DNA from 3 places in the Furfurilactobacillus curtus genome. Region 1 is predicted to be linked to each of the others. Evidence: riboswitches for the same ligand, from Rfam matches in the RefSeq annotation. Region 1 holds a riboswitch; each other region holds the start of a gene.

Region 1 (3,241 bases):
CACAATTCGTGCAACGTTTGACCCAAGGCGACTTTTTCAGCACCCATCAGAGCCCGCGGCCCTTTTTCACGAAACTGAAATGCTGTGATGCCACCTGCAATCGCGGCGGACAATTGTTCCGGCAAAGTTTGTCCTTGCGGCACATCCTGACTTCCAGCTACAAAATAAGCCTGCAACATCTTCGTGTTAAATTTCATGAGCGTCACCCTCGTGAATCTGTGCCCAATGGTTCAAGGGACCGTGACCATGGCCGACAACGATCCCTTGGGCAATAGTGGCGGACACATAGGCCTTACCAATTCGAATCGCCGTTTCAACATCGGCGCCTTTAGCTAGTTCTGCTGTAATGCAGGCCGACAATGTGTCCCCTGTGCCGTGTGTGTTGTGCGTCTTTATTCTAGGTGAACTTAACCAAAATGATCGACCGTCAGCCAACAAAACATAATCATTCGCCAATTCAGGATTGGCTTCGTGACCGCCCTTGACAATGACGTTGGCCGCTCCTAGCGTCTGTAACTGTTCAGCAGCCTGGTGCATTTGCTGATCGGTCGTAATCGTCAAGCCGGTCAGGGCTTCGGCCTCTGGTAAATTGGGGGTTAACACGGTCGCCAAAGGAATTAATTCATCGCGAACCGTCGACACTGCCGCCTCACTCAATAGCGGTGCGCCACCCTTCGCAATCATGACGGGATCAACAGTTAGCGGGCCAAAGTTATAACGCTTGAGATTAGCAACGACTGCTTTGACCCGTTCGACATCTGCCAACATCCCCGTTTTACAAGCTTTGATTGCTAAATCTGCCGCCAAAGAAGCAAATTGTTCGTCAATCAAGGTTGTCGGCAGAGCAAAAGCATCCTGAACCCCCAGCGTATTCTGAGCGGTAATCGCGACAAGAACCGTAGCCGCAAAAACGTGACGTTCTTGAATCGTCTTGAGATCTGCTTGCATACCAGCACCACCGCCGGAATCAGAACCAGCAATGGATAATGCCTGGGGAAATTGTGCCACTGATTCAGTTAGTGCCATATTAATTGACCTCCACCTCAAGTAAAGATTTCAAATCGGTCATGCTAACGGCGGCCAGACCATCCATTAATTTAACCGCAAAGGTTCCTGGCTGCTGATTGGATAGTTGCGCAGTCTGCGCCACCCACTGACCCGTAGCCGCGAAAATGGCAGTGCCAGTTACTGCAGCTGTTAGGGCATCCTCACTCACCGCTAAGAAAGCCCCTAAAACGCTGCTTAACATATCACCTGAACCAACATGGGTCGCAAATAGGGTCGTCCCATTATGAACCACAAACGTCTTGGTGCCATCACTGATGAAATCCTTTTTGCCGGTCATCACCGCAATACAATTAAAACGTTTCGCCACTTCTGCAGCGACTAACGCATGGTTTACAGTTAAATCGGTCGCATCAATACCGCGCGTTGTATCATCTTCACCAGCAAGAAAGGCCATTTCCCCAGCGTTAGCCCGGATGATGGATGGCTGAACTTGTTCAACTAAATTAGTAAAGATCTGTTGTCGTTTGGGCAATGCAACCGCGACTGGATCAATCACAACTGGAACCTGCGCTTGATTTGCAGCCTGGCCCACCGCAACCATTTGATCAACCTGCGCTTTCGTCCAGGTCCCCAAGTTAAGTGTTACACCGCCTGCCAGCCCCACTAATTCTGGTGCTTCTTCTGGTGCTTTTGACATGATTGGTGAGGCGCCAATTGCATTCACGGCATTGGCAACCTCTGCAATCGTCACCGCATTTGCAACGGTTAATACAACTGGATTAAGCCGTCGAATGGCGGCTAACAATTCTGGATTCATTTTTTCCTCCTCGGCCAATTTGGACAAGAAAAAACGCTAAAACCACGAAGGCTTCAGCGTTGTTATTCCTCAATCACACTGGCCACTTTCCTTCGCAAGTCTGAACTTACAGGTTCAAAGGGTCCGACCAAGTCGTCTCAGTCCAGCCATGTGGACACCCCTAGTGGAAACTATTTACGTTTAGAATACCGATTTTTGAGCTGACCGTCAATCAGTTTAAGCATTTGTTCGGTTTTTATCAGCCCATTGTTGTTTGATAAAGGCTTCACGTCCGCCCATTTCTTCCATTTGGTATCGCAAAGGATTCTTCTTGTAGAAATCTTGATGATAGTCCTCTGCAGCATAAAACGGCTGCGCAGCCTCAATTTCCGTCACAATTGGCTCGTCAAATCGCCCTGAGGCCGCCAACGCAGCTTTCGAAGCTTCAGCAATTTGCCGTTGCTCTGGACTATTCACAAAGATAACGGGTCGGTAACTATCCCCGCGATCTTGAAATTGGCCCATGGCATCCGTTGGGTCGGTCTGCTGCCAATAAATGCTAACTAATTGATCATAACTAATCACGGCTGGATCAAAGGTGATCTTAACTGCCTCCGTGTGACCTGTGGTATGACTGGCAACTTGTTCATATGTTGGGTTAGGCACGTGCCCACCTGTATATCCTGACACCACCGTTTTAATACCTGGAACCGTATCAAACGGCTTTACCATACACCAAAAACATCCACCCGCAAAAATTGCTGTCTCTTCCGCCATGTAAAGACCTCCTTGATTAGACCTGATAAAATTGTGAAGCTACTTCTGGGTTACCTGTGGAAATAGATCCGCATATTGACCATATCCTACTGAATTTAATTCATCCGCAGGAATAAATTTAAGCGCAGCTGAATTGATGCAATAACGCAACCCACCATCCTCGGTCGGTCCATCCGTAAAGACATGTCCTAAATGGGACTCTGCCTCACGACTCACCACTTCAGTTCGTTCCATGCCAAATGAACGATCCCGATGTTCTTTAATCGATCCGGCATCAATAGGGTGCGTAAAAGACGGCCAACCACAGCCGGCGTCATACTTGTCTGTTGACGAAAAAAGTGGTTTGCCACTTACGATATCAACGTAGATACCATCTGCATAAAAGGCGTCATATTTCCCAGAGAATGGTCGCTCAGTATCAGCATGCTGCGTAACCGCATACGCTTCCTTAGATAATTTAGCTAGTGCTGCTGTTTTTTGATCTGCATCCATTTTATCAGCTCCCAATTCGTCTAGACCTGTTGTGTTGTGAGATCTTTTAGTTGGACATTAGGATCCAACTGTTCATGATCGCTGGTTAGCCGCAACGTATTAAACGTAGGGTTTAAATCCAACCGCATTTGCTCTGCTAACTGGGCCTTACTGTACCCTTTAACCTTA
Region 2 (3,241 bases), 660 kb from region 1:
CATCTAGGTTTCCATACTCAGCGTTCATCTCTGTGACCCGATGACTCGTTGGCCGATCCTTGAAATCAATGTGATCCATGCAAACCTCCTCGTAATTTAGTTAGCCGGCTGACTAAATGAGTATAAAACTTTTCACTAACCTTGTCAAAATTGCGCAATAAAACTAGTGAGAAGCTTAAGCAGGGCCTTCTAAGCATAAAAACGGGTGAAGCAGCCAGGGTATTAATCAAAGAAAAGATAATAAATCACACTTGTCAGTTACCCAATTATTTAATCCTCAGCGACCGCTTGCCGAGATGGCTATTGTTGATAAATTTGTTTTAAGGCGTTAATGTCGCCATCACTCAAGGCTGTTTTACCTTGATCAATGGGATACATGACTGAGTTTTGATCAGGACTGTGATCTAGACCTAAAGCGTGGCCTAGTTCATGAACCGACACGGATAAACTAACTGATTGGTCATAGGTGATATTGAGTTGGGCGGACCCATGATTGATCACCACATCAGAAGCGCCTGGACCAACTTGTTCAATGAGTTGTGGGCCGCCTTCGCCGAGCTCGATCGAGCCGAGTTGTGCCGCGGTCATTTGCTTGTGGTAGGTGCCGAAGGCCAGTTGATTCTGCAAGTTAGTTCCTTTACCGGGACGAAGCTTAACGACACCGGTTGCATTGTAAAGTTTAACGGCTTGCTCAAATACGGTGTGAACATTATTCGGCGTGCCGGTGTCGTAGTGATAATAATACGTTGAACTTATTTTCTTGCCTTGCATAATTGGTAAGATTGGCGTCGCGTTAACTGCACTGGTGGCTGAATGGTTAACTGCGACGGAACTTTGTTTAGTCGTTGACTGGCTGGTGGCCTGAGAGGTCGAGCGAATCGATGGTTCATTGAGTTGCGTGATTTCTAGACGGGCATTTTGATAAAGCTGATTGAGTCGTTGTTGCCACGCATTACGTGTCACTTGCGGAATTGGGCTATGGGGGTTACCAAATAAAAAGGCGCCGGCAGCCAAAATAATCATGAAACTGATAAAGCCGCGATGTTGGTGCATAAATAATCCTCCAGAAAATTTCTACCAAGTTTAACGCTTGGTTCAATTAAACGGGCATTAGTTACTTCAATGTGATAAAAAATTAAGTGTCATTGTTAGCTGGAAGGGTAGCTATTTAAACGACCGGGTCTGATGATTCATTATTGAGGTCAATATGGTAGAATAGCTTTAAACTTAATCGAAAATTGTCACTAGGGGCGCTATTTGCTGAGATGGGTTAAAACCCGGTCCCTTTGAACCTGATCTAGTTAACACTAGCGGAGGAAAGTGGCTGACGTGTCGTGAGTTCTGTAAGTAACGGCAAGCTGGCCCTTTCTGTCTGGAAGGGCTTTTTTGGTGGCTAAGATTAGATTAATTGTTGTTGTCACTAAAGCAAGCGAGGACTGTTATATGCAACGAGGCGTTCAATTACGCAAAGGGTTATTCACCATCTTTAGTAGTCTGATTGGATTAGTTTTATCCACCATTGTCGTATTTCCCAATATGGCCCCGTTCCAACACATGGTTGATGTTATCTTGGCAATTTTAGTCGGGCCAGTTTACGCGACGGCGGCCGCCATCATTGTTGGTTTGATTCGCATGTTACTTGAAGGACGACCAGCGGTTGCCGTTACAAGTATTTTAGTCGGACCATTGCTGGCTTGGCTCGCATATCGGATATTTAATCGGTCGACGCTGGCCGCTGCATTTGGTGAGACACTCGGTGTCGGCTTATTTGGCGCAATGATTTCTTTTGTCGTGATGCAGGTCGGTTATGGTTTGAAATTACCCAGTTTCTGGTTTTATGTCCCATATTTCACGCCATCGGCTCTTGTTGGCAGCCTATTGGGTGCCTTCGTTGTTAAAGCATTACGCCAGTTGACGATGATTAAAAAAAGCGATTTTTTAGATAAATGATGAAAATAGTAATACTTATAGAGCAACACCATTGAATGGGTTTCTCGAGTTGAATCACCTAACCATAAGACCGATAATCATAGTGAGTTGAAATTAACGCAGAAAGCGAAGGAAATTCAAATGAAATCGACAATGTTTATGGAACCCGGGAAAGTTGCGATTGAAAATATTGACCGGCCAACAATTCAAGCGCCGGACGATGTTATTTTGCATGTGGTTAGAACTTGTGTCTGTGGTTCAGATCTATGGGCTTACCGTGGTTTGGAAGATAAACCTCACCATTCAGAAAATGGCGGTCATGAGGCACTAGGAATCGTCGAAGCAGTCGGCGATAAGATCACAACTGTTAAACCAGGTGATTTTGTCATCGCCCCATTTACACATGGTTGTGGCCATTGTGCGGCCTGTCGAGCAGGCTTTGATGGTGATTGTCAAAGCCACACGGACAATTTTAGTCATGGCGTGCAAGCTGAGTATGTTCGGTTTGAACATGGCGAATGGGCCTTGGTTAAAGTTCCTGGTCAACCCGTAGATTACAGTGAAGCGATGCTTGATTCATTATTGACGTTAGCAGACGTGATGGCGACTGGCTATCACGCCGCCCGGGTGGCCAATGTCCAAGCCGGCGACACAGTTGTCGTTGTAGGTGACGGCGCGGTTGGCTTATGTGGTGTTATTGCTGCCCAGATGCGTGGGGCCAAACGAATTATTGCGTTAAGCCGCCACGAAGATCGACAACAATTAGCCACTGAATTTGGCGCAACCGACATTGTTGCTAGTCGGGGTGATGAGGCTGTTAGCGAAGTACTGGCGTTAACGAATGGGGCCGGTGCTGACGCAGTCTTGGAGTGTGTTGGTACTGAATTGTCTAATGAAACAGCGATGCAAGTTTGCCGCCCCGGAGGCATTGTCGGACGTGTTGGCCTGCCTCATGAACCTAAAATGGATATGTCTAGTTCTTTCTATAATAACCGAATTATCGCTGGGGGCCCGGCATCCGTGACCACGTATGATAAGTCAGTTCTCTTAAAGGCCGTTTTAGATGGGCAGATCCATCCGGGTAGAGTGTTTACAAAGCGGTTTGGATTAGATGAGATTGATGCAGGTTATCAGGCAATGACCAATCGAGAAGCAATCAAATCTTTAATCGTTGTCGATTAATTGCATACTAATTATGGATAAACAGGTTTGTCATCGTAAAGTCGGCTAGCGAAGAAGCCCTTAAGCCTCGCTAGGCGATAGATAAAACCCTTTATTGATTTTCCAATCAAAAGAAACCCATTTCCTTGCT
Region 3 (3,241 bases), 790 kb from region 1:
TATTTAGGAATTGGCTGGTGGCCTGTTGAAAGACTAGGGCAACCTGTTTAGCATAACGTGCGCGTCGTTGCTTGCTTACTTGTTGATCTTGCCAAGTGAGTGAACCGTGATAGTTTTGCAAACGAACGAGGGCGTTAAAAAGGGTCGACTTGCCAGTTCCGTTAGCACCGGTAATGACCGTCAACTGATTAGCGAAAAGGTCGAGCGACTCTTGAATGATCAAGGGACTTTGATGCCCGACAGAAAAATTGTGTAATTTAAATACTGGTTCAAGCGTGGCGGAATCTGGCAATAATAGAGGTTGTTGCTGATGTTGATGCTGGTCAAAGTCAGCAAAGCGTGCCATTGCTTCGGCGTCATCAGCAAGGTGGACGCGCCGTTTTTCCGGATCGAGAATAAACAATTGATTGATCCGCGCTTGGTAATCAGATAAATCGTGATCCGCGATGAGAATGGTTTTACCATGCTGGTCAACAAGCTTGGTTAATTGTGCCAATAAAAAGCGCCGTGCAGCTGGATCAACATTTGCGAATGGTTCATCCAATAAAATGACTTGTGCATTAAGTGCGACAATGACTGCCAAAGATACCTTTTGCTGTTCCCCACCAGAAAGGGTTGTAAATTGACGGTCAGCGAAGGCAGTAACGCCAGCGAATTCAAGTGCCGTTTTTACTCGACTCGGAATGTCAGTTACGGGCACTTGTAAGTTCTCCAAGGTAAAGATAAGTTCTTCACGTGGTGTTTGCATAGCGAACTGTTCACTGGGATTTTGAAACATCATCGAGACGAGTTGTGCGCGTTTGGCGGGAATCATCTCGGCAATGGCTTGCTGATTGACGGTTACCGTGCCAGATGTTTGAATACCAGTGAAACTTGGATATAAACCAGCAATGAGCTTGAGGAGGGTTGATTTGCCAGTTCCAGAAGGACCCGTTAATAAATTGAAGGTTCCCGCATCAATGATCAATGACTGATCATCAAGAATTAGCGGATCCATTTCATCGTATTTAAAAGTCAGGTGAGACAGCTCAATCATTGTCATTAAGATTACACCTTAGATTGATTTAGGATTAGTGACGACTACGATTCAACAATTGTGAGCGGTCAAGCAGGTGAGTGACAGCCGAAACTAGCAACGCGCCAAACACCCACATCGAGATAAACCGGGTGATGAACAATGCGATAATCATCCAAAGATGATACTGATTGTATCCCGAACGGAACAAATCCCAAGTGAAGGTAACGAGCGCCGTGGTCAAGGCGGACAATGTTAAGCTGAACATGTCGTAGCGTCGATATAAAGTAAACGTGAAGCCTAATTCGGAGCCGATTCCTTGGACAAAACCAGAAATCAACGTACTTGGCCCCCATTGACCACCGATGATTGCTTCAACGGCAGCCGCCAAAATTTCACCAATTGTGGCCGCTCCCATTTTTTGTAACATAAAAGCAGCTAGTGGACCGGCCATCGTCCAAATTCCTAGAATGGCATCATTGGCAAATGGTGCTAAGCCAAAGGGTGTTAGCAGTGCAGTTAGGCCGTTGTATAAAAAGCCGGTAACAAAGAAAATAATCCCCATAAAAATGGCGATGATGGTAATCAGGATCACATCTCGCAGATGCCAACTATTAGAACGACTTGTTTGTTGCATAGAAAAACCTCCATTAGGGGCGACCATTGCAATCAATGTGCCCGTCACAGTGAGGACAAAAAAACCTCTCACCAGTGTCGAGCCTGAGTGAGAGGTCGTAAATGTCAATAAGACAAATAATCCGAATTCGGATTACGTAACTCCCTTCGCCGGTATTAACCGGATCAGGTTCAATGGGTTTTATCTCAGCCAAATGGCACCCCAGTTATTATTTGTGAAGCAACCTAAGCGTAAAGGAAAATTTGAAAAAAAGCAATAGAAGAACAGATCAGAGCGTGAGCCGGGCCGTTTTGAGCCCGAGCAACAACTGAAAATCACGGACGGGTGGGTTTCACCCGGTAGTGGTTGCCGGTTGTGTGCAGGGCTCAGGCCTGGCAAACGCGTTTACAGCAAAGTGTGAGCCATCACGGGTGTTAAGCGCTAGTCTCGCGATCGGCGTACAGCCAAGATAGCACTACCAACAATCGGTACAATAATCACACCTGCAATCATCTCAGCGATGCCATTGACGCCAACTAAGGATAATAGAATCCACATAAAAGTCCCACTGTGGGGGATACCTGGGAAGTAGTAACCGAAGCCAGCGATCGTAATCCAAGAAAACAACACGACTAAGGCCGTATTGGTAAAGGAAGCCAAGAATCCTGATAAAGTAAGCGCTAATCCGCGATGTTGACGTTTAACAGCGAGCTCTTGAAAAACATACCCGACCACAATGCCAATCATAATTCGAGGGACAATCGCGGTCACTGGGTTACGAAATAAAAACGCGCCTAGATTATAGACTTGTGTCCACGCTTGAATGAGTGATGCGAGTCCCCAAACCCCACCGATGAGGCCACCCCACCAAGGCCCCATCATAATGGCAGCAATCGCGACGGTAAATTGGATAATTGCGATTTGTAAGCCAACAGCGGTTAAACCGAGGGGAATGTAACCTAAAAAGGGAACCAATACTTGAACCAAGACAATGGCAATAAATAAGGCAGCTAAAACTAAATTACGTGTGTTTGATTTTGTTGCTGTTTTCATGAGCGATTCCTCACTTAATTTCATTTATCATGTGTTGTAATCCCGAGCTGATTAAACAACCAGCATCCGGATGCCCATCACAATGTTATAGAACCATAGGATGACTGACAGCAAACATAGGACACCAATGAACAACAGGGTTAGCCAACCCAGACCAGCGGTAGCACCGGTTGTTAATCCGTAAACGGCGATGAAAAAGAATAACATAAAGGCAAAAATGGCTGGGATTAGTTGGCTCCAAAATGCGTGTGCGGCATGATGGGCGATGTCTCGTTGACCCGCGCCAACAATCCACACAATGAGTGGAAAGATAACTGGTAAGAATAAAATGCTGAGGTAACTAAGCGCGTTAACGATTCGATGTTGCATGATGACACCTTCCCCTAAACAGTTGCCTAAGTTTTGTATACATTCTACGCTAGGGACCGTTCATGTGACAAAGTTTTTTGTTCGTCAGTCATTGTCGTGGAATTGATCAATGATTTGTGGTAGAAACTAACATTGGCTTCAATAAAAACACCCCGCCGTTTTTATCAGCAAGGTGTTTGTTTTAGAGA

The links. A riboswitch is a leader RNA that binds a small molecule or an ion and turns the genes downstream of it on or off. The one in region 1 is predicted to bind thiamine pyrophosphate.
Region 2: another riboswitch for thiamine pyrophosphate. It lies ahead of thiW (energy coupling factor transporter S component ThiW); the one in region 1 lies ahead of thiM (hydroxyethylthiazole kinase).
Region 3: another riboswitch for thiamine pyrophosphate. It lies ahead of ACYQ0Y_RS05460 (ECF transporter S component); the one in region 1 lies ahead of thiM (hydroxyethylthiazole kinase).

The regions. Positions count from the first base shown of each region.
Region 1 is NZ_BAAHXU010000001.1:319,912-323,152, forward strand. Features, by position in the region: gene thiE (thiamine phosphate synthase) at 1-197, opposite strand, end outside; gene thiD (bifunctional hydroxymethylpyrimidine kinase/phosphomethylpyrimidine kinase) at 187-1,026, opposite strand; gene thiM (hydroxyethylthiazole kinase) at 1,028-1,825, opposite strand; TPP riboswitch at 1,896-1,997, opposite strand; gene msrA (peptide-methionine (S)-S-oxide reductase MsrA) at 2,042-2,581, opposite strand; gene msrB (peptide-methionine (R)-S-oxide reductase MsrB) at 2,621-3,073, opposite strand; gene ACYQ0Y_RS01770 (iron-sulfur cluster biosynthesis family protein) at 3,094-3,241, opposite strand, start outside.
Region 2 is NZ_BAAHXU010000001.1:978,301-981,541, reverse strand. Features, by position in the region: gene ACYQ0Y_RS04915 (MarR family winged helix-turn-helix transcriptional regulator) at 1-79, opposite strand, end outside; gene ACYQ0Y_RS04910 (matrixin family metalloprotease) at 301-1,053, opposite strand; TPP riboswitch at 1,237-1,336, shown strand; gene thiW (energy coupling factor transporter S component ThiW) at 1,390-1,950, shown strand; gene ACYQ0Y_RS04900 (zinc-binding dehydrogenase) at 2,071-3,111, shown strand.
Region 3 is NZ_BAAHXU010000001.1:1,107,596-1,110,836, reverse strand. Features, by position in the region: gene ACYQ0Y_RS05465 (ATP-binding cassette domain-containing protein) at 1-1,042, opposite strand, end outside; gene ACYQ0Y_RS05460 (ECF transporter S component) at 1,071-1,652, opposite strand; TPP riboswitch at 1,777-1,866, opposite strand; gene ACYQ0Y_RS05455 (ECF transporter S component) at 2,073-2,684, opposite strand; gene ACYQ0Y_RS05450 (magnetosome magnetite crystal formation protein family) at 2,736-3,053, opposite strand.